Regions from separate parts of the Sporomusa aerivorans genome, predicted to be linked through region 1. Evidence: riboswitches for the same ligand, from Rfam matches in the RefSeq annotation. Region 1 holds a riboswitch; each other region holds the start of a gene.
The links. A riboswitch is a leader RNA that binds a small molecule or an ion and turns the genes downstream of it on or off. The one in region 1 is predicted to bind cyclic di-AMP.
Positions count from the first base shown of each region.

Region 2: linked by a shared signal. The riboswitch ahead of SATMO3_RS15755 (3D domain-containing protein) and the one ahead of SATMO3_RS25675 (DUF2294 domain-containing protein) in region 1 are both predicted to bind cyclic di-AMP.
Region 3: linked by a shared signal. The riboswitch ahead of SATMO3_RS17105 (3D domain-containing protein) and the one ahead of SATMO3_RS25675 (DUF2294 domain-containing protein) in region 1 are both predicted to bind cyclic di-AMP.
Region 4: linked by a shared signal. The riboswitch ahead of SATMO3_RS19825 (NlpC/P60 family protein) and the one ahead of SATMO3_RS25675 (DUF2294 domain-containing protein) in region 1 are both predicted to bind cyclic di-AMP.

Region 1 covers NZ_CP156926.1:5,360,472-5,365,119, forward strand. The annotation lists gene SATMO3_RS25665 (hypothetical protein) at 105-344, opposite strand; gene SATMO3_RS25670 (helix-turn-helix domain-containing protein) at 621-899, opposite strand; gene SATMO3_RS25675 (DUF2294 domain-containing protein) at 927-1,313, opposite strand; cyclic di-AMP (ydaO/yuaA leader) riboswitch at 1,574-1,709, opposite strand; gene SATMO3_RS25680 (GNAT family N-acetyltransferase) at 1,940-2,362, opposite strand; gene SATMO3_RS25685 (amidohydrolase) at 2,394-4,034, opposite strand; gene SATMO3_RS25690 (DMT family transporter) at 4,042-4,648, opposite strand, start outside.
Region 2 covers NZ_CP156926.1:3,324,798-3,329,445, forward strand. The annotation lists gene SATMO3_RS15745 (3D domain-containing protein) at 1-384, shown strand, start outside; gene SATMO3_RS15750 (L,D-transpeptidase family protein) at 474-1,193, shown strand; cyclic di-AMP (ydaO/yuaA leader) riboswitch at 1,302-1,446, shown strand; gene SATMO3_RS15755 (3D domain-containing protein) at 1,505-2,101, shown strand; gene SATMO3_RS15760 (DMT family transporter) at 2,214-2,666, shown strand; gene SATMO3_RS15765 (acyl-CoA dehydrogenase family protein) at 2,776-3,909, shown strand; tRNA gene SATMO3_RS15770 (tRNA-Val) at 3,968-4,044, shown strand; tRNA gene SATMO3_RS15775 (tRNA-Met) at 4,183-4,259, opposite strand; tRNA gene SATMO3_RS15780 (tRNA-Thr) at 4,276-4,351, opposite strand; tRNA gene SATMO3_RS15785 (tRNA-Met) at 4,353-4,428, opposite strand; gene SATMO3_RS15790 (hypothetical protein) at 4,598-4,648, opposite strand, start outside.
Region 3 covers NZ_CP156926.1:3,572,006-3,576,653, reverse strand. The annotation lists gene SATMO3_RS17115 (polysaccharide deacetylase family protein) at 1-35, shown strand, start outside; gene guaB (IMP dehydrogenase) at 161-1,615, opposite strand; gene SATMO3_RS17105 (3D domain-containing protein) at 1,755-2,396, opposite strand; cyclic di-AMP (ydaO/yuaA leader) riboswitch at 2,404-2,538, opposite strand; gene SATMO3_RS17100 (hypothetical protein) at 2,868-3,362, opposite strand; gene SATMO3_RS17095 (2-hydroxymuconate tautomerase) at 3,419-3,604, opposite strand; gene SATMO3_RS17090 (hypothetical protein) at 3,864-4,475, shown strand; gene SATMO3_RS17085 (HipA family kinase) at 4,580-4,648, shown strand, end outside.
Region 4 covers NZ_CP156926.1:4,100,439-4,105,086, reverse strand. The annotation lists gene SATMO3_RS19845 (HyaD/HybD family hydrogenase maturation endopeptidase) at 1-143, shown strand, start outside; gene SATMO3_RS19840 (hypothetical protein) at 169-480, shown strand; gene aroH (chorismate mutase) at 681-1,034, shown strand; gene SATMO3_RS19830 (glycosyltransferase family 2 protein) at 1,242-2,201, shown strand; cyclic di-AMP (ydaO/yuaA leader) riboswitch at 2,292-2,428, shown strand; gene SATMO3_RS19825 (NlpC/P60 family protein) at 2,432-3,100, shown strand; gene SATMO3_RS19820 (ABC transporter ATP-binding protein) at 3,249-4,648, shown strand, end outside.

The DNA.
Region 1 (4,648 bases):
ATAACTTTCCTCCCTGATAAGAGTAACACCGGCTTTAACCCTTCGCCAAAGACTCAGCACAAACCAAGTCCTTTCTTATAAGCCATCTGAAGGTTAGTCGCCGGCTAAAAAGCTACGTCAGTCAGTACGCCGTCAAGCAAATCAAAGCCGGTAATCTGTTTACGGCTTAGTATAACCCCTTTCTGCCGGCAGATGTTAACATACAGTTTATATGAGGTTTCTAATAGTTCAAGATTATTTGTTAAACCATACATGGCGGTATCAAAAAAGCGCCGGTAAAAATCGGGATCCTGGCCAGGCTCGCTGCCGGTCACATCGGTCTTTAGATATTCCTGGATCAGCACATTGAGAATTATTTCGCCTTGCGCTGATCATCCGCTCCCGCTGGCCTATTTTGTCCTTCACCGAATATTCCTCCCACGTGTACAATACATTGCTCCGGTTACTGTAGTTAAACACTTGTTTCTGTATAAACAGAAGCACCCATAACCGCCATTCAGCTAAGTTATGGGTACTTCTCGATAACAGAGACTATATCCTGCTGCCACTGTACATATTTTTACAAAACCCGACTCAATCATCCAATTACGCACGCAATGAAACAGTATCACCCAAGCCTGTCATTTTGTTTTACCAACGGCACAAAACCGGCCCAGGCCAAAGTTCTTAATATAAACAGTACTGCCGTCCTCATTTTGCACTGCCAGACAATCGCCGACCAGTTCCGGAACAGTCGTCTTTAATTCCTTTGCCAGCCTGCCAACAAGCGTGCTGCCCGGACGCCAGCGGTTGGCCTCATAATGTTCAATTGCCGTTACCGATACCCCAATAGCTTGCGCCAGGTGCTCCTGCGTCATTCCACAACGTTCACGCAATGCTTGAATCCGCTCGCCAAACATACAAATCCCCTTTATTTATAAATCGGCTCAGCAGCCGTTCTTTTCCAAACATCTAAGCTTCTTTTCCAGATTTTCAGCCATAATATATATTTCTACCCGTTCGCCGGTTTTAGTGCTGATATCACTGTGACTGCTGACCACCTTGCATTCGGTCAGTTTGGCAACCAGCTCCTCCGCCTCCGTGCTAAAGGTTTCCCTGAGTATCTGCCGCATTTCTTTTACAATCTGACGGCCCTTGTCGGTTTTAGCCAAATGGGTTTCCTCGACCGTCAGCACACCTTTAAACCGGATGAGTACCATATCCTCGATAATATAGGTCCTGGCTTCCACAGGCCCCCTGCCCACCAGGCTGCGGTGATGCTTAATAAAGGCATCACTGATGGCTGCTTCTAAAGCAGCTTTTTTCTGAAACACAAAGTACCCTCCTAAAAGCTCCCGCAAACATATTACATTAGCGGGGCAATAAAGAAAACACGGCTTACGCCGAGCCTTTGGCGAAAACGGAAGCCGATGTTGCCCTTATCCAGGCGAAAGCTGTACTTTCTATCAGGATAAAGAAAACACGGCCTCAGCCGAACCCTTAGCAAAAGCTTACAGCCGATATTGCCCTAGCCGGCGGAAAGCTATACTTGTTGTCAGGGCAATAAAAAGAAGACCCTTAAACTAAAGGTCTTGCGACCTCCTGCTTTAGCCTGCGAAGTTAGCTGACGGGTAGGATGGCAAGAGTACAAACATCCTTTCTGCGTTGCAGAATTAACCCCAATAAGTGGTTCCTCCGCTTCCTTGTCTGGAATTCGGCCTTTGGTTGTCATATCTAACTATACTCCCAGAATGAACAAAAAGAAAGAGTCAATAAACACTATGGCGTGCTCAGCAACCCTTTGCGCTTGAACTATTAAGATTTATCACCATGTCTCTTAGCCTATCTCAACCGAGCTTGCTATCTCATGGAATTGCCGCCCCGCCCGATTCCGGTATACAAAATTATGCAGCTTGGGCATTCCCCGGAGCTAAACCGGTTTTTCCTATAGCCTGCCGTACTATAAGTTTCGGGAAAAAATATGGATATCCGTTCTTTGCTTAAAGCCGATATGTTCCCAGAAAGACATGCCCTGACTGTTATCGGCTATAACAAACAAATGGCATTTTGTTATGCCGGCCGCTTTTAGCCCGGCCAGAGAGTGCTTAACTAAACTTCGTCCAATGCCTCTTCCCTGCTGCGGCTTCTGTACTGCCAGATGATACAAAAACCCCCTGCGTCCGTCATGACCGCAGAGGATTGTGCCGATTATTTCCTCCCCCACAAGCGCCACAAAACTTAACCCGGCATTCCGGGATAAAAACACTGCCAGGTTTTCCCGGGAATCGGCTTCACTCAACCCCATTCCCGGCGTACTTTGCCACAAAGCCAGCAAAGCTTCATAATCAGTAATCCTAAGTTCGCGTATCTGATACCCGGTCATACCTGCCGCCTTTCGGCTTCCGGCCCGCAGCCTAAGTCTGATAGATTATTTTTCCGCCGGCAATGGTGCATAAGACTTTTGTCTTGGCAATGTCCTCCGGCAAAACAGTCATAACATCCTGCGACACCACAAGGATATCGGCCAGTTTGCCTGGCGAAAGCGTCCCTTTGGCGCTTTCACTAAACTCAGCATACGCACTCCCCTGCATATAAGCATATAAACAGTCTGCCACCGAAAGCTTCTGCTCCGGCACCCAGCCTTCCGGATTCCGGCCATCCTGCGTCCGGCGGGTTACCGCGCTGTAAATACCCTGAAAAGGATTAAGCGGCACAACAGGCCAGTCAGTGCCGAAAGAAAGGCTTGCACCGGCTGTCAGCAGTGAGCGGAAAGCATATGTCAGTTGACAGCGTTGTCTGCCAATACGTTTCTCGGCCCAGCAGCCGTCTTCATAAACATGTCCTGGCTGCACCGAGGCCAATATCCCCAGCCGCGCCAGCCGCTCAATATCCGCCGGTATCAGATGCTGCGCATGTTCAATGCGAAACCGCCTGTCCCGCTTGCCATTGGCGAGAATGACAGCCTCGAATATATCTAACAGGATATGATTGGCCTTATCGCCGATAGCATGAATTGAGACCGGCAATCCGGCTTTGTCGGCGGCTGTAATCCGTTCCTGCATAATTCCTGCGGGAAACATTTGCTCGGCTAAGAGGCCTGCTGTCGCCGGCGCATCCTGATAAGGGCCGAACATCAACGCCGTACCTGAGCCCAGCGAACCGTCAACAAAACCTTTTACGCCGCCCAGACGCAGCCAGGCATCTCCACAAAACCCTGCCGCCATCAATTCCAGCTGTTTTTCCCATTCCGTGATTTGGGTCCGGGCGTAGATACGCAGAGTAAGTTTTTCCTGCTGCCGGAACCGTTCAAAGGTTTTCCAGTCATTCCAATCAGCCCAGGCCGTAATATCCTGAACCGACGTTACCCCCACCTGAGCGGCATGCCGCATAGCCGCTATCAGCGCCTGATCATACTGCTCCTCAGAAGGCGCCGGAATACAATTCTGAACAAGCCGTACGGCGGTATCTTTCAGAATACCGGTAGGTTCACCTGTGTCAGTATCCCTGACGATGGCGCCGCCGGCAGGATCGGCAGTATTCCGGGTAATGCCGGCCAGTTTAAGCGCCAGGCTGTTGGCAAAGCCGATATGCAGATCACTGCGGGCAAGAAAGACCGGATTATGGGGAGTCATACTGTCAATCCACTCTTTGGCCGGTATCTCCCCGCCCGGCCATTGGTCATTATTCCAGCCACCGCCGGTAATCCATATGCCGGGCGATGTAGTGGCCGCCCTGTTGGCAACCGCTTGCATGAATTCCGCCTTGCTGCCGGCCTGGCGAAGATTCAGGGATAAAAGTTGCATTCCCCCTACCAGCAAATGGGTGTGATTGTCGATGAAGCCGGGTAAAACCAAATGACCGTCAGCATCCACAACCTCGGTGTTAGAGCTGCTCAGCAAACGGATCTGGTCATTGGACCCCACAGCAATGATGATGTCAGCCTGTACAGCCAGGGCCTCGGCATAAGGCAGCTCAGGCTCGCCGGTCCAAATCCGGCCGTTAATTATAATTAAATCAGGTTGCATCCCCCTAATCAGCCTCTTTTCTTTGGTCATCAGCACGCTACGGCTCCTCCAGCGCCGGTCGGGTACCGGCTGCCGGCTGCCGCGCAGCCCAGATGCCGCCAGAGATAATCAACAGGCCGCCAATAATATGCGGCAAGCCGATGGCTTCATCCAAAAATATATAACCAAGCAAAGCCCCGTAGAGAGGCAGCGTGTTATAAAAAACCATAGCTCCGCCAGCTCCCAGCCGGGCAACCCCCGCATTCCAGGCGTAAAAACCAAAGGCGCCCGGTACGACACCCAAATACACAGTCAGCAGAAGCAAGCGGGCGTCGAACTGAACAGGCACATGCTGCATTTCCAGGACAGCCAAAAGTATCAGGGCCGGCAGGCCGATAAATATGGATAATGCGGTTGCCGAGACGGAGGACCGCTGCCGCATAACCCGGCTGCTGAAAAGTGAGTATAGCCCCCATAAGGCCACAGCAGCAAGGATAATAAGATCGCCGATGTTAAATCCCGCCGTCTGCCAGAAGGACCAGGAGCCGCCGGAAACCAGGAAAAGAACACCGGCCAATGCTAAGAGAGCGCCGGTCATTTGCCGTCCGGACATAGGCTCATGGATTACCCAGGTAGCAAACAGGCCTGTTATAAGTGGCGCCAAA
Region 2 (4,648 bases), 2.0 Mb from region 1:
CAAATTCCGCTGCTGTCTGCACTGTTGAACAATAATAACCTTGTGCCCAAAGCAGCGGAGGCAAATAACTCTCTTAGCGGTGCTCCGCAAAACTATCGCAAATTAATCGATATGAAAGCGACTGCTTATGGACCCGGTCCAATGGATAACGGCAAATGGAATGATTCGACATATGTGGGAAGTAAGGTGAAAAAAGGGGTAGCCGCTGTTGATCCAAATGTTATCCCCATGGGTACAAAACTTTGGATTGAAGGGTATGGTCCTGCTATTGCCAATGATCAGGGCAGCGCCATTAAAGGAAATCGTATAGATTTAGCCTTTGATACCCGGCAGGAAGCTCTCGACTACGGCATTCAGAATGTAAAAGTCTATGTTCTTAAATAACCGGCGTATGCCGGTTTTTTTTTGCTCTTCATAATGCAGCAAACTACTACATATATTTTCAAAAGAGGCATTGGCAGGGGGGAAGTGTAATGAATCCTGTGTGGTCGTTTACTCTCAAGCGCTCCCGGGTAATTTACGGTATTGCCTTATTGGCAATTTTAAGTATTTTTTTTAGCATCCTGGGGTATGAGTATGCAGATGAGCAAGAATTAGCTTCCCTTAACAATAATCAGCCTACCGAAGCTCCGGCGGGAAAAGTAAGTATGGTTGTAAATATTCAGGCCAGAGTGCTTGATGTATACAGCGATGACCAGTTATATAAAAAATACCGGATTGCTACTGGTAAAAGCAAGACGCCTACCCCAATTGGTGAATGGAATGTGGTATGGAAGGACTATAACTGGGGAACTGGGTTTGGCACCCGCTGGATGGGGTTAAACGTGCCCTGGGGTACCTTCGGTATTCATGGAACAAATAAACCATGGTCCATTGGTCAATTTGCCAGCCATGGTTGTATTAGAATGCGCAATAAGGATGTCGAGGAATTATTTGAGTGGATTCCGATTGGTACATCGGTGCGGATTGAAGGACGAAAAGTAAGGGTTGATAGAAATCTGAAGTACCAGACATCCGGCTCTGATGTTGTTGCCTTACAGTTAAAATTGAAAGAACTAGGTTATTTTCAGGGACGGGCCGACGGGCTGTTTGGCTCAGAGACTGAAGAAGCGGTAAAGACCTATCAGACCCGTGAAGGGGTTCCTGCTACCGGTATAGCTAGCAAAGAAATGTGTGCCGGTTTGGGAATATAAGCAGAGTAAAGAAATTTAACATAAATTTAAAGATGCTGGAGGTACATGGCGATAAGATTACTATATCGCCATGTACTGAATTTGACCGAACTAAATTTTCCATGTATTATATTTATAATGCCGAATCCTTGTATGGGTACGGGGGACCCAATAAAACCAGAGGGGTGAATCCGCATGTTGCGGAAGGGCTATTCTTTCCTTCTCTTTGGCCCTAACCCGACAGCTAACCCCGGAGGCTGTAAGCCTCAGAGGTTTTGTTATTGCTTGAGCATAGCAGAATCTCGATGGCGCAAGACAAGAGAGGTGTTTCCTTGAAAAGAGTTCTATTGGCAGTTATTCTCACATTGGTAGTGCTGTTTGTTGTTGTCTGTCCCGCGGTTGGCTTGACTGCTGAACAGCAGGAAAAAGCGTCGGTAGCATTAGGAGCCCGGGGCGATGAAGTCCGGGGAATACAAAAACTTCTCGCAGACTCAGGTTTCTACGCGGGTGAGATTGACGGTGTGTTTGGTCCGGTTACTGCGAAAGCAGTAAAAGAATTTCAACGTAGTACAAGTCTAGATGTAAGTGGCGTTGTTGATAAAGAAACTTTTGCTTATCTTGAGCGCTTAGCCGGTGAGCCAAGCAGATACAGCCGTACTCTGGCTATGAAGGCCTCCGCTTATTCGGCACATGACCCCGGCAATGGCAGTTATACATATCGTGGAAATCTTCTGCGCAGAGGGCTGGCCGCTGTTGATCCGTCAGTTATACCTTTAGGAACCCGGTTATATATCAAAGGTTATGGCTACGCAATTGCTGACGATATCGGGAGTGCGATTAAAGGTAACAGAATTGATTTAGCTTTTGACAGTCGCAGCGATGCATTAAATTTTGGCGTTCAAAGAGTAACCGTATATATAGTTGATTAAAAAATCAGGCTGAAGCCTGATTTTTTTTATACGTTAATTTCTTGGGAATATTAGCTGGAACTAAGTACTATACTACACATATAATTTGACTACTATACGGGGGCGTGTTAGCTTGAATTTAATATCCGGCGAAATGTTGCCACTGGTTTTGGCTTTTATCTCGGGGGTTTTAATGGCAGTACAAGGCTCGCTCAATACTTCACTGAGCAAAGTAACCGGTCTTTTGGAGGCTACTTTTATCGTACACGTAACCGGGACCGTTCTGGTGTTAGTATTGTTGTTTCTTTTTAAAATGGGTAAAGGAAATTTATATGCATGGCAGGAGGCTCCCTGGTACACTTTGCTGGGAGGTATTATCGGCGTAGCTATCATTTACTTAGTGGCCGCAAGTATTCCTGGCGTTGGTGTGGCTAATGCCACCACTGCAATTATTGTCGGTCAGGTACTGACAGCTATTATCATTGATTATTTTGGTGGATTTGGACTTGACCGCATCGCCTGTACTCCAACGCAATTATTTGGCTTGGTCTTACTTGCAGTTGGTGCTAAATTACTGTTAAAATAAAGTATTTTTTTATTTTTTTTGTAATTAAGTGTTAACAAAAAAAACATTATGCGGTATACTTATCATTAGAATTTTTTGGTATCATGCTAATATATCAAGGAGGCAAAGCATGGATTTTAACTTTACTCCCGATCAATTGGATCTGCAAAAAATGGTAAATGAATTTGTTGCTAAAGAAATCACGCCTCATGCATTAGAAATGGATAAAGAAGGTGTGGTTCCACCTGCTCTGTGGAAAAAACTTGATGAAGCCGGCCTGCTCAATTTAACAGTTCCTGAAGAATATGACGGTCCCGGACTTGATGCACTGTCTATTGCCTTAATTTATGAAGAACTAGGTAAAGGTTGTGCCGGTGTAGCCACTACAACAGCTGCCAATGCTTTAGCTTCTTACCCGGTCGTATTGCTAGGCACCGACGCGCAAAAACAAAAATTTTTTAATGTCTTAAACAGCGGTAAATTATCGGCATTTGCGCTCACAGAACCAGGAGCCGGTTCCGATGCGGGCGCTGTTGCTACTACGGCAGTCAAAGACGGCGATGAGTACGTCATCAACGGAACTAAATGTTTTATTACTAACGGCGGCATTGCCGATATTTACGTAATCTTCGCCAATACGCGTAAAACTGCCGGTATCCGTGGGCTTACAGCTTTTATTGTGGATCGCAATACTCCGGGCTTCTCGGTAGGTAAAGAAGAAGAAAAGATGGGCATAAGAGCCTCCAACACCTGCGAATTGATTCTGGATAACGTACGGGTCCCCATGGCTAACCGCATTGGCCGGGAAGGGGAAGGATTCAAAATTGCCATGAAAACACTGGATGCGGCCCGGCCTTTTGTTGGTGCAGTTTCAGTAGGTCTGGCACAGTCTGCTTTTGAGCTGGCAGTCAAATATTCAAAAGAACGTGTGCAATTTGATAAACCAATTGCATCTTTCCAGCTTGTGCAGGCGATGCTGGCCGATATGGCTATGCAGATTGAAGCTGCGCGCTTGCTGGTTTACAAAGCATGCTGGCTGAAAGATCAGGGTGTTAACTATGCTAAGGAATCGGCAATTGCCAAATGCTTTGCTGCCGATACGGCTATGAAAGTCACTGTTGACGCAGTCCAGGTGCTGGGCGGCTATGGTTATTCCAAAGAATATCCGGCTGAAAAATACATGCGTGACGCAAAAATCATGCAGATTTATGAAGGCACAAATCAAATTCAGCGTTTGGTTATTGCCAATAATATTCTGTACTAATTTTATTTTAAGTGCTTGACTTTTTGGTTTAAGCGCAATATAATTACATATGTGTTAAGGGACTATAGCTCAGTTGGTTAGAGTACTACGTTGACATCGTAGGGGTCACTGGTTCGAGTCCAGTTAGTCCCACCAGCAACAAAACATTAAAGTTCACAGGGGTATGTCCCTGTGAACTTTTTAATTTTATCCGGCGACTTAGCTTAAGATAGGGTTAAGTTGAAGCTAAGTCGCCGGATAAAAAAAACCTTGTCATAATCGACAAGGTTTTTGTGGTGGCGGCGCAGGGATTTGAACCCCGGACACTTCGGGTATGAACCGAATGCTCTAGCCAGCTGAGCTACGCCGCCATATGAAAAATATAAATGGAGCTAGTGACCGGGATTGAACCGGTGACCTTATCCTTACCAAGGATACGCTCTGCCAACTGAGCTACACCAGCATGGTTGCGGGGACAGGACTTGAACCTGTGACCTTCGGGTTATGAGCCCGACGAGCTACCAACTGCTCCACCCCGCGATATGTTTTTTGTCACAAAATTGATTATATAGCAACTGTTTGTGCTGTGTCAATGTATTTTTTAGTTATCTCTGGCAATTAACGGCTATTTAGATGCAATAAGCAGCGTTGACTACTGTTAATTAATGGTGTATATTAAATTGTTGTATTGTATACGTTATGAGTAATATTATTCTCCGATAAACTTGCTATAAAAGTAATCCGGGCTGATAGCACGAGG
Region 3 (4,648 bases), 1.8 Mb from region 1:
GGGTGATCAACCTGGAAACGCCCTCACCCTGGTAAAGAGAACAACGGCTTGCGTTGTCGCTGGCGAAAGGCGCAAGCCGTTGTTGCCCTTATCCAGGCGAAAGTAATTTTTTTGTCATGATAAAAAATGCTTTGGACAAACAGTCCAAAGCATTTTTATGTTAAACACTATAATTGGGAGCTTCTTTTGTTATGCTGATATCGTGGGGATGGCTTTCTTTCAGGCCAGCACCGGTAATTCGTATAAACTGGGTATTGGTGATAAGTTCTTCAATGTTACGGACCCCTGTGTAGCCCATACCGGCCCGTAAGCCGCCAATTAGCTGGAATACCGTATCTGCTACGGAACCTTTATAGGGAACACGGCCTTCAATTCCTTCGGGAACCAGCTTGTCCATATTCTCCTGGAAATAACGGTCCTTGCTGCCTTCTGCCATGGCGCCTAAAGAACCCATTCCCCTATACACCTTGTAGCTGCGTCCTTGATAAATTATTGTCTCACCGGGGCTTTCCTCGGTACCGGCAAGCAGGTTGCCGATCATAACCACTTGGGCACCGGCGGCGATGGCTTTTGCGACATCTCCTGAATACTTAATGCCGCCATCGGCAATAATGGGGACATTATAGCGCCGGGCAGCCGCAGCACAATTATAAATGGCTGTGATTTGCGGTACACCGATACCGGCTATTACCCGCGTGGTGCAGATAGAACCTGGGCCAATGCCAACTTTTATGGCATCCGCTCCTGCTTCAATTAAGTCACGGGTAGCCTCGCCGGTAGCCACGTTGCCGGCAACGAGATCGACATGCGGGTAGGCATTTTTAATTTTTCTTACGGCATCCAACACACCGTGCGAGTGCCCGTGTGCGGTATCGACAACAATTACATCCACTTTGGCGCCGACAATAGCGTCAACCCGCTCCATCATATCGGCACCGACGCCAACCGCGGCAGCTACTAACAAACGCCCCTTGGGATCTTTAGCCGAGTTAGGATATTTTTGCGCTTTTTCAATATCTTTAATGGTAATAAGACCTTTTAGGTTGCCATGTTCATCAAGTAAAGGCAGCTTTTCTATCCGGTGCTCGCGTAATATTTCCTTAGCCTCTTCCAGCGAGGTGCCAACGTTGGCTGTAATCAGATGCTCCCTGGTCATACAGGCTGCAATTTTACGGCTTAAATCTGTTTCAAACCGCAAATCACGATTTGTCAGAATACCGACAAGTTTGCCATTGTCAGTTACAGGCACACCGGAAATATGGTATTTTTCCATTAGATCATGGGCATCCTTCAGCGTATTGCTGGGAGATAAAAATATTGGATCAACAATAATGCCATGTTCGGAACGTTTGACTTTGTCAATTTCGTTAGCCTGACGTGCGATCGGCATATTTTTATGTATTACCCCGATACCGCCCTCGCGAGCCATAGCTATAGCCATACGGGCTTCGGTGACAGTATCCATGCCGGAGCTGATAATAGGAATATTGAGCTTGATATTTTTCGTGAGATAAGTGGATACTTCAACTTCTCTTGGAAGAACCTCTGACTTTGCCGGTACAAGCAGAACATCATCAAAAGTTAAACCTTCGGGGCCAAATTTGTTGTCAAACATTAACGGACTCCTTTCACAAAACATCTTCATAGGTATTTCTAAATATAATAACACAAATAAACTTGCCAAATCTACCACTTTTTATGTAGATTTAGAAAAAAATGCGGAATGCCTGGTACTTTAACCAGGCAATTTCGCATTAACCAAGAATATATACTTTTACATTCTGAACACCAAACTCATAAGCATGATCGACAGACTGCATGGCAATGTCAATACGATTCCCCTTGATGGCGCCGCCGGTGTCTTCGGCAACGCCGTACATGCTGCTGCCATCGGCAAACTGGATAAATAACCTGGATCCCAGAGGAATTACCCGGGGATCAACTGCAATTACACCAGGACGCACCTGAGTTCCCATGTAAGTTAAGTTACCCCACTGTCCATTGTCATGGGGACCGGGTGCGTAGGCGGTGGCTTTAATATCCATAGCCGCCTTGTAGCGGCCAGGTGCAATGCCACGTGACACAGCAGGCGTACTCCGGTTACCTAACAGGTTTTGTACGGTTTCCTCACCAACAACACCATCGGCCGTTAAGTTTTTTGCGTTTTGAAAGTGGATTATCGCCTGCTCGGTGGTTTCGCCAAAAACACCGTCAGGAGTGACATCGCTGTAACCTAAATCAGCAAGTCTTACTTGTAATTCTTGAACATCCTGTCCGTTCATGCCTGCTTTCAAAGCTTGGTCGCCCAAAGCCGCAAACGCCAATGGGGTCCAGATATTGGCAGCTACGACAGATGCGACAAGGGCACTGGCAACAAGTTTCTTGATGTTTTTCATAGTGAAAACACCCCTTTCTCAATGCCTGCGAGGTTAGCTGACGGGTTCGGGACAAAGGGAAATCCCTACCGCTAACGCGGATTCACCCCAAAAGTGGGTCCCCCGTTTTCCTTTTTGTTCGGAAATTCGGCATGTGGTTATGATACAGGATAATTGCTATTGTCGCAAATGCGATTACGTCAAATTATCCGGCAATATTAACTATTAAATAGTTCATTCTCTGTTATACGGCTCTGTATGCAACTAAAAATATAAAATTTTGATTTGTATGTAAATTAAAACTGGGTGAGTATATTTTAAAACACTGGTATAATACGGAAAGACGTTTAAATGGGACTAGCAACCTGGCAGTCCCATTTAAACGCCTTATGCACGATGTGTGGAATGTGATGTCTGCCGCCTGGTTTGCTCTTGCGGCAACACCAGATTTATGTATCTGGCCGGCGGTATAAGCGTAACCTGCCACGGCGGCTAATCTTTTCCCAAAATAAAGGGGGCAAACCCAAGTTCTCCCCAAAGGTGGTTATAATAGATATGAATAATGCCGTCAAAGCGGCGGCGCAGTATCTTTTTTACATGACTAAGAGAACTAAAAAACAGCTGTGTCTGCGGATGGGCGCTGTTAGCGGCTGCCTGTTGGTAGAACTGGGCAGTCTTGTCAACAGCTGTGTACAAGGACCAATATGCGGTCAGCCCATCCAGACTCAGGTCCCCTGCCTTTAGCTTCTGATTAATTTGTTGCCAGGATGTATCCAAACCAAGCAATTGAGCTTCTGTTACCGGCGGATAGACTGCACTGTCAACATCGACTGTTTGGGCTCTGGTTAACAGCTTGGTAAACTCTGTCTGGGATTGATGCAGCAGGGTGAGTACCGGTGCGGTTTCAGCCGGAGTTGTCTCAATCAGTTTCGCCAGTTGCCCCGCAATTATGGTTTCAAGCTCAAGGGCGAATTGTATAGGTAGCATAGAGCTCCACCTTTCTAAGAGGCAGGCCATTTCGTAAAACGAAATGGCCTGCAAAATTATTTATCAGAAGCTAATACGCCAGCTTTGGCGATGTGTTGGGTAGGTGCTTCGCGCAGTACGATAGTTACTGCTTCCGGTGGGCATTTTGCTGTCTCAACAATGGCTTCAGTTACCTTTTTTACCATCTCCCGTTTCTGTTCCAGTGAACGGCCTTCCAGCATATCGATTTGTACTATTGGCATAAATAACCCTCCTCGGTGATAATTACCTGTTCTGCTATTATCTTCGTTATTACAGGCAATAATCCCTGCCGGTAAATGTGAATTTTACAGATGATTGCTCATGCTGCAGCGTTATTTTTATATATGGGGTACAAGTATGAAAAATAGATTGCTGCGTTATGTAAGAGTATTTCGGAATATAGGCGTAACATTTTTCTTCTTTGGCTCATACAGTATAGTATACAACTGTTCATTTAGAGATTGGAGGAGGTCACTACTTATGAGTATATTCAGAGAGATTCGTAATGAATGCTTAATTAGGGAACTTCAGTGTGAGTTAAACACCGATGTCTTGTTATTTGGTTTTGACGGGGTAGTTTATTTTGGTAACCTGCAAAAAATTGACGACTGCCGTATTGCTTTTCTTTCCCCGGCCATTGAAGCGGAATCGAACGTAGAAATACTTTCTCCGGGGGGAGAAGTTGTTGAAGTAAGATTCCTCAACCTTGATTTATGGCAAGTGGTTGCCAAAGCAACCGGTGTTAAGAGCGCCCCGTTCGGAAATGATTGTCACGAACATGGCTTTATTGCCGCCGCTGTCGATGATCAGCAGAGAACCGAAAGCGAAACAGAAACGCCGGAGCGTCAGGAGAGCCGCGACTTAATCTGCCTGCTGCGGCGAATGATTGGCGATAATGTTGTAATCACCACTTTTGGTGGCTTTATATTCCGGGGAACACTGGGTAATGTTGATGATGAGCTGGCATTTCTATCAATTGATGAAATATTTGGACCTGCAACTTCCTCTGGGATTTCCGATGATGTAGTCAGCACGGCAGTGGTTAATCTTGAAGCCATCACCTCGGTATCCAGATCGGCTGAATGCTGTTAGCCTGGGAAATAAAACCTGAGGAGGCTTTAGATTACGCGCAGATAGAAGACCCGGTGCATTTATTACCGGGTCTTTTTACTTACGCTATTGTTTAGGAGGCACCTATGCTATTGGCTGTAGAGTATTTGGGAAAGGTTGGAGTAGGCGTTACTAAGCCGCAATTTTTTCAGGCC
Region 4 (4,648 bases), 1.3 Mb from region 1:
TTGCGGTCTTAGGTGTACAGCCGGCAGTTATTGATGTCGGTTTGGAATTGAGCGAGACGATAGGGCCTTGTGTTGAGCATGTAATAAATAAGACGCTTGCGGTGCTGGATTCATGGGGTATAAAGAGCCTGACACCTTCATAGTTATTAGAAAGCGGGAGGTGGGGTTGTGAACTACCATGTTTTATATGTCATTCTGACTTTGAACGAAGAGCCTGAAGTCTTTCCGGCTGAAGACTACAGGTATGACCGGGAGAAAGCGCGCCACGAGCTTTTGATAACCGTATTTGAGCAAAAACTATGGGTAGATACCCGGGCTGTTAAACTGCGGAAGGTGGCAGGCGCTGTTTTTTGTTGGAATGAATATGAACAAGGGCAATATGTTGAGCTGAGCCAGTCGAATACGGTTTGTCCCGAGTGTGGGTGGTGGCGATGCCATTTATGTGACTCCTGCCACTGTAATAAACCAGTCAATCGATAAAAAGAACAAACTTACACTGCTTGCAGGAAAAAAGATTTTTTTCGCGTATACTGTATACTATGAGGGCTCCAGTAAAGATTTTTCTCTAATCAGGGTGTAAAAGCATTCTGTCACGGGCGTTTATGCTAACACCAGCCAATAAATCTTGCTTGGATATCTTAATAGCGACTTTGCAAATTTCTGTCTAGGAGTGGTTAATTATGCTGCGTGGTGTTCGTGGTGCGACAACTGTAACAGCAAACAATCGTGAGGAAATCTATGAACGCGTCGCGGAACTTCTTGCGGCAATTATTCAGGAAAACAAAATGTCTATAGAAGACATTGGCGCAGCAATATTTAGTTCTACCCCTGATCTTACCGCGGCTTTTCCGGCTGCCGGTGCCAGAAGACTTGGCTGGACGGAAGTGCCGCTATTCGGCACGCAGGAGATAGAATGCCCTGATGCGCTACCGCTATGCATTCGGGTACTGATTCTCTGGAATACAGAGATAAGTCAAAAAAATATACGGCATATATATCTGCATGATGCCGTATGCCTCCGCCAGGATATTTAAATTACTACGAAGCGTGAGAAGCCTGCTTCGCCTTTGTGCAAAGCAGGCTATTAATTTTGCCGGCGGATGCAAATGCTAGGATTACAAAGTTCGCCGCCGGGTAGTTAACTATGGCAGACAAGTTTTTGTTTATTTATGCCGAATTGGTAATTGCAATCATAAAACGGCGATGTATAATAGAGTGGTGACAGGGAGGCTGAAAATGGTATGCAGTTACATAAACCGTTGATTTCTATTGTTGTTCCTGTATTTAACGAGCAGGATAACATTGAAAATTTTTACCGGGAAGTCATTAAATATATGGAGCCGGAGCCCTACGACTTTGAAATAGTTTTTGTTGACGATGGTTCAAAAGACGCGACCCCGCTTATTTTGGAGCGTCTGGCGTATGCTGATCCGCGGGTACGGGCGCTGATTATGGCCCGAAATTTTGGACATCAGATAGCCTTGACATGCGGACTGGACTGTGCAAACGGAGATGCTGTAATTACCATGGATGGCGATATGCAGCATCCGCCTGAGATGTTGCCGCAGCTGCTTGCCAAATGGCAGGAAGGGTTCCAGGTTGTGCAAACGGTGAGGATCAATACAGAGGGAGTATCCTGGTTTAAAAGCTTTACATCAGGTATGTTCTATAAACTGATGAACGCCGTATCCAATGTTCGGATTACAGAGGGAGGGTCCGATTTCCGGTTAATGGATAAACAGGTAGTTGCCAGCTTCCGCCGTTTCCGGGAACGGGCCAGATTTATCAGAGGCATGATCAGCGCCATTGGTTACCGGCAGACCTATATTGAATTTGTAGCACCTAAACGTTTTGCCGGACAATCAAAGTTTTCACTGAAAAAGATGCTTCACTTTGCGCTGGATGGTATTACCGCGTATTCTAAAACTCCGCTCAGGTTTGCTTTTTATATCGGGATTGCTTTAGGTTTTAGCAGTATTATCCTGACACTGCATGTTGTATATATCAAAATTTTTACGGAAGAAGCAGTTCCCGGCTGGGCGACTATTACTGCCAGCATTCTTCTCCTGGGTGGAGTGCAATTAGCGGGAATAGGCATTATCGGCGAGTATGTCGGGCGGATATTTGAGGAGGTAAAACAGCGGCCGCTCTACTGGCTGCGGGCTGAACTCGGTCAGCGGCGGGAAAAGGAGCATGAGTGAACTTTTTCCAAGATATTGGCCTAATAATTGTAAAAAAAACGCGACTTTGGGCAGGAATTTTAAACTTTTGACCGAATAGAATATATTGAGCGCTGTAGAAAGCCGAATCCAGCTCAGGTACGGGGGAACCAATCTATGGGGTGAAACTTGATTAGCTGGACTAATCAAGTAGGGTGCCTGCAACCCTAACCCGTCAGCTAACCTCGGAGGCAGGTGAGAGGAGAGTCCTGTTGCAAAAGTTTTTTGGGCTTGTTGTTGCTTTTTGTCTCTTTTTTGGGACCACTACTCTTGTCCACGCAGCCGGTACATTTGAAGTCGGTGATCAAGGACCTGAAGTTGCTGCCATTCAAACTCAGCTAAACAATCTTGGTTTTAATGCTGGTTCTGCAGATGGTGACTTTGGTAACTTAACGGTGAATGCGGTCAAGGCTTTCCAAAAGTCTCGGGGTCTTGAAGCGGATGGCGTAATCGGAGCACAGACGTACCTTGCGCTCATGGGACGGGATATTCCCGCCAGCCGTGATTCCTCCACTGCTTCAGTGCGCAGGGTCATTCAGACTTCGCTTCGGTACACAGGTGTACCCTATGTATTTGGCGGGACAAGTCCAAGTGGGTTCGACTGTTCTGGCTTTACTCGCTATGTTTTTGCCCAAAGTGGCATTTATTTACCGCGAACGGCCGACGAACAGTTTGAAGTCGGGCGGCCTGTATCTTACAGCCGTCTTCAGCCTGGCGATTTAGTGTTTTTCAGCACATATGCGTCAGGAGCATCACATAGCGGCATCTACATTGGTGATGATAAGTTTATCAGCGCTACGTCCAGCAGCGGTGTTGCTATTACCAGTATGAACAGCAGTTACTGGGGTCCGCGCTACGTCGGCGCCCGCCGGGTGATGTAAACAAACAAACGGGAAGGCGTTGTCGGCCTTCCCATTTTTATTTACCGAGATTGCGCGGTTTTGGAGTTTTTTGTTATCACAGGTGTTGCATAGAGAAATTTGACACATAATAAGTAGTCAAGCAAAGCATGTTTAGTGGAGATAATTTATGTTTACTTTTTACTGGCGCAAATTTATAGTGCCATATTGGCTGCTTGCTTTAACCGCGGTAGTTTGCTTTATAATCGCCAGTGCAGCCGGTTTGGCGGCCCCTCTTGTGGTAAAATTGTTGATTGACGATGCTCTGGCCGGTGGTAATATTGTCTTTTTGCACTTTATTACTGCTGGGATAGTCGTACTGTATCTTATCCGGGGATTGTTTTCTTATTTCTATGGATATACAATGGCTAAATCCGGCAATAAAATGCTGGCTAAACTCCGGCAAGAGATGTTTGGTAAGCTGCAGTCGTTAGATTATGCATATTTTATGAGAACTCCTTCCGGTGACCTTATTTCACTGTTTACTAATGATCTCTTGTTTATTCAGCAGGCTGTTACTGTGGGTATACCGGATGTTATTGTCGAGTCACTTAACCTCCTGGCGATTATGGCTATTATGATATATTTTGACTGGGAGTTGGCTATGGTTACTTTTGCTACACTGCCTTTTATTATTGTTGCTATCAGCTATTTCAATAGTAGAATCGGCAGGCTGGGGGCTCTGGTTGAACATACTTTAGCCAAGGTGACTTCGATTATACAGCAATCATTGGTTTCAGTCATGATTGTCCAGAGTTACGTACGGGAAGATTATGAATACCAAAAATTCAGTGATAAGAATCAACAGGCTGCCGATGACTTGATTAAGGTACAGCGGCTTGGCGCCATTCTGGTACCTTTAGTTGAGTTTCTCGCAGCTATCGGCCTCACAATTATTGTGTGGTACGGGGGAAGGGAAGTAATCAACGGCGATTTGAGCATTGGCGGAATGTTTGCTTTTCTTGTTTACATTATCAATGTTCCCATGCCTATCCGCAAAATAAGTCAGGCTTTAACCTATCTTAAGCTGGGCGGGGTAGCCTGGGAACGTATAAACCGGTTGCTTAATGAACAAACACCCACAGTTGTTGATGGTTACAGGGAAATTCCTGTTGCCCGGGGATTAGTAGAGTTTCAGAAGGTGTCATTTGCTTACAGGCAGGATAAGCCTGTCTTGCACGATGTTAACATTCTGGCGCAACCGGGAGAAATTATTGCTATTGTCGGGCCAAGCGGAGCTGGCAAGTCCTCTTTCGCAAATCTGCTGCTACGGTTTTATGACCCGGATCAAGGCAGTGTCTGTTTAGACGGCGTTAATATAAAAGAACTTAAGATTAGCGAACTTCGTAAACACATTGGTTTTATCCAGCAGGAGCCTATTTTGTTTAATACCTCTATATTGGAAAATATTCGTTATGGACGGCCCGGTGCAACTGTGAGTCAGATTGAACAGGCAGCCCGTTTGGCAAATGCTCATGATTTTATTATGGAATTGCCGCAGGGCTACAACACAATGGTCGGGGAAATGGG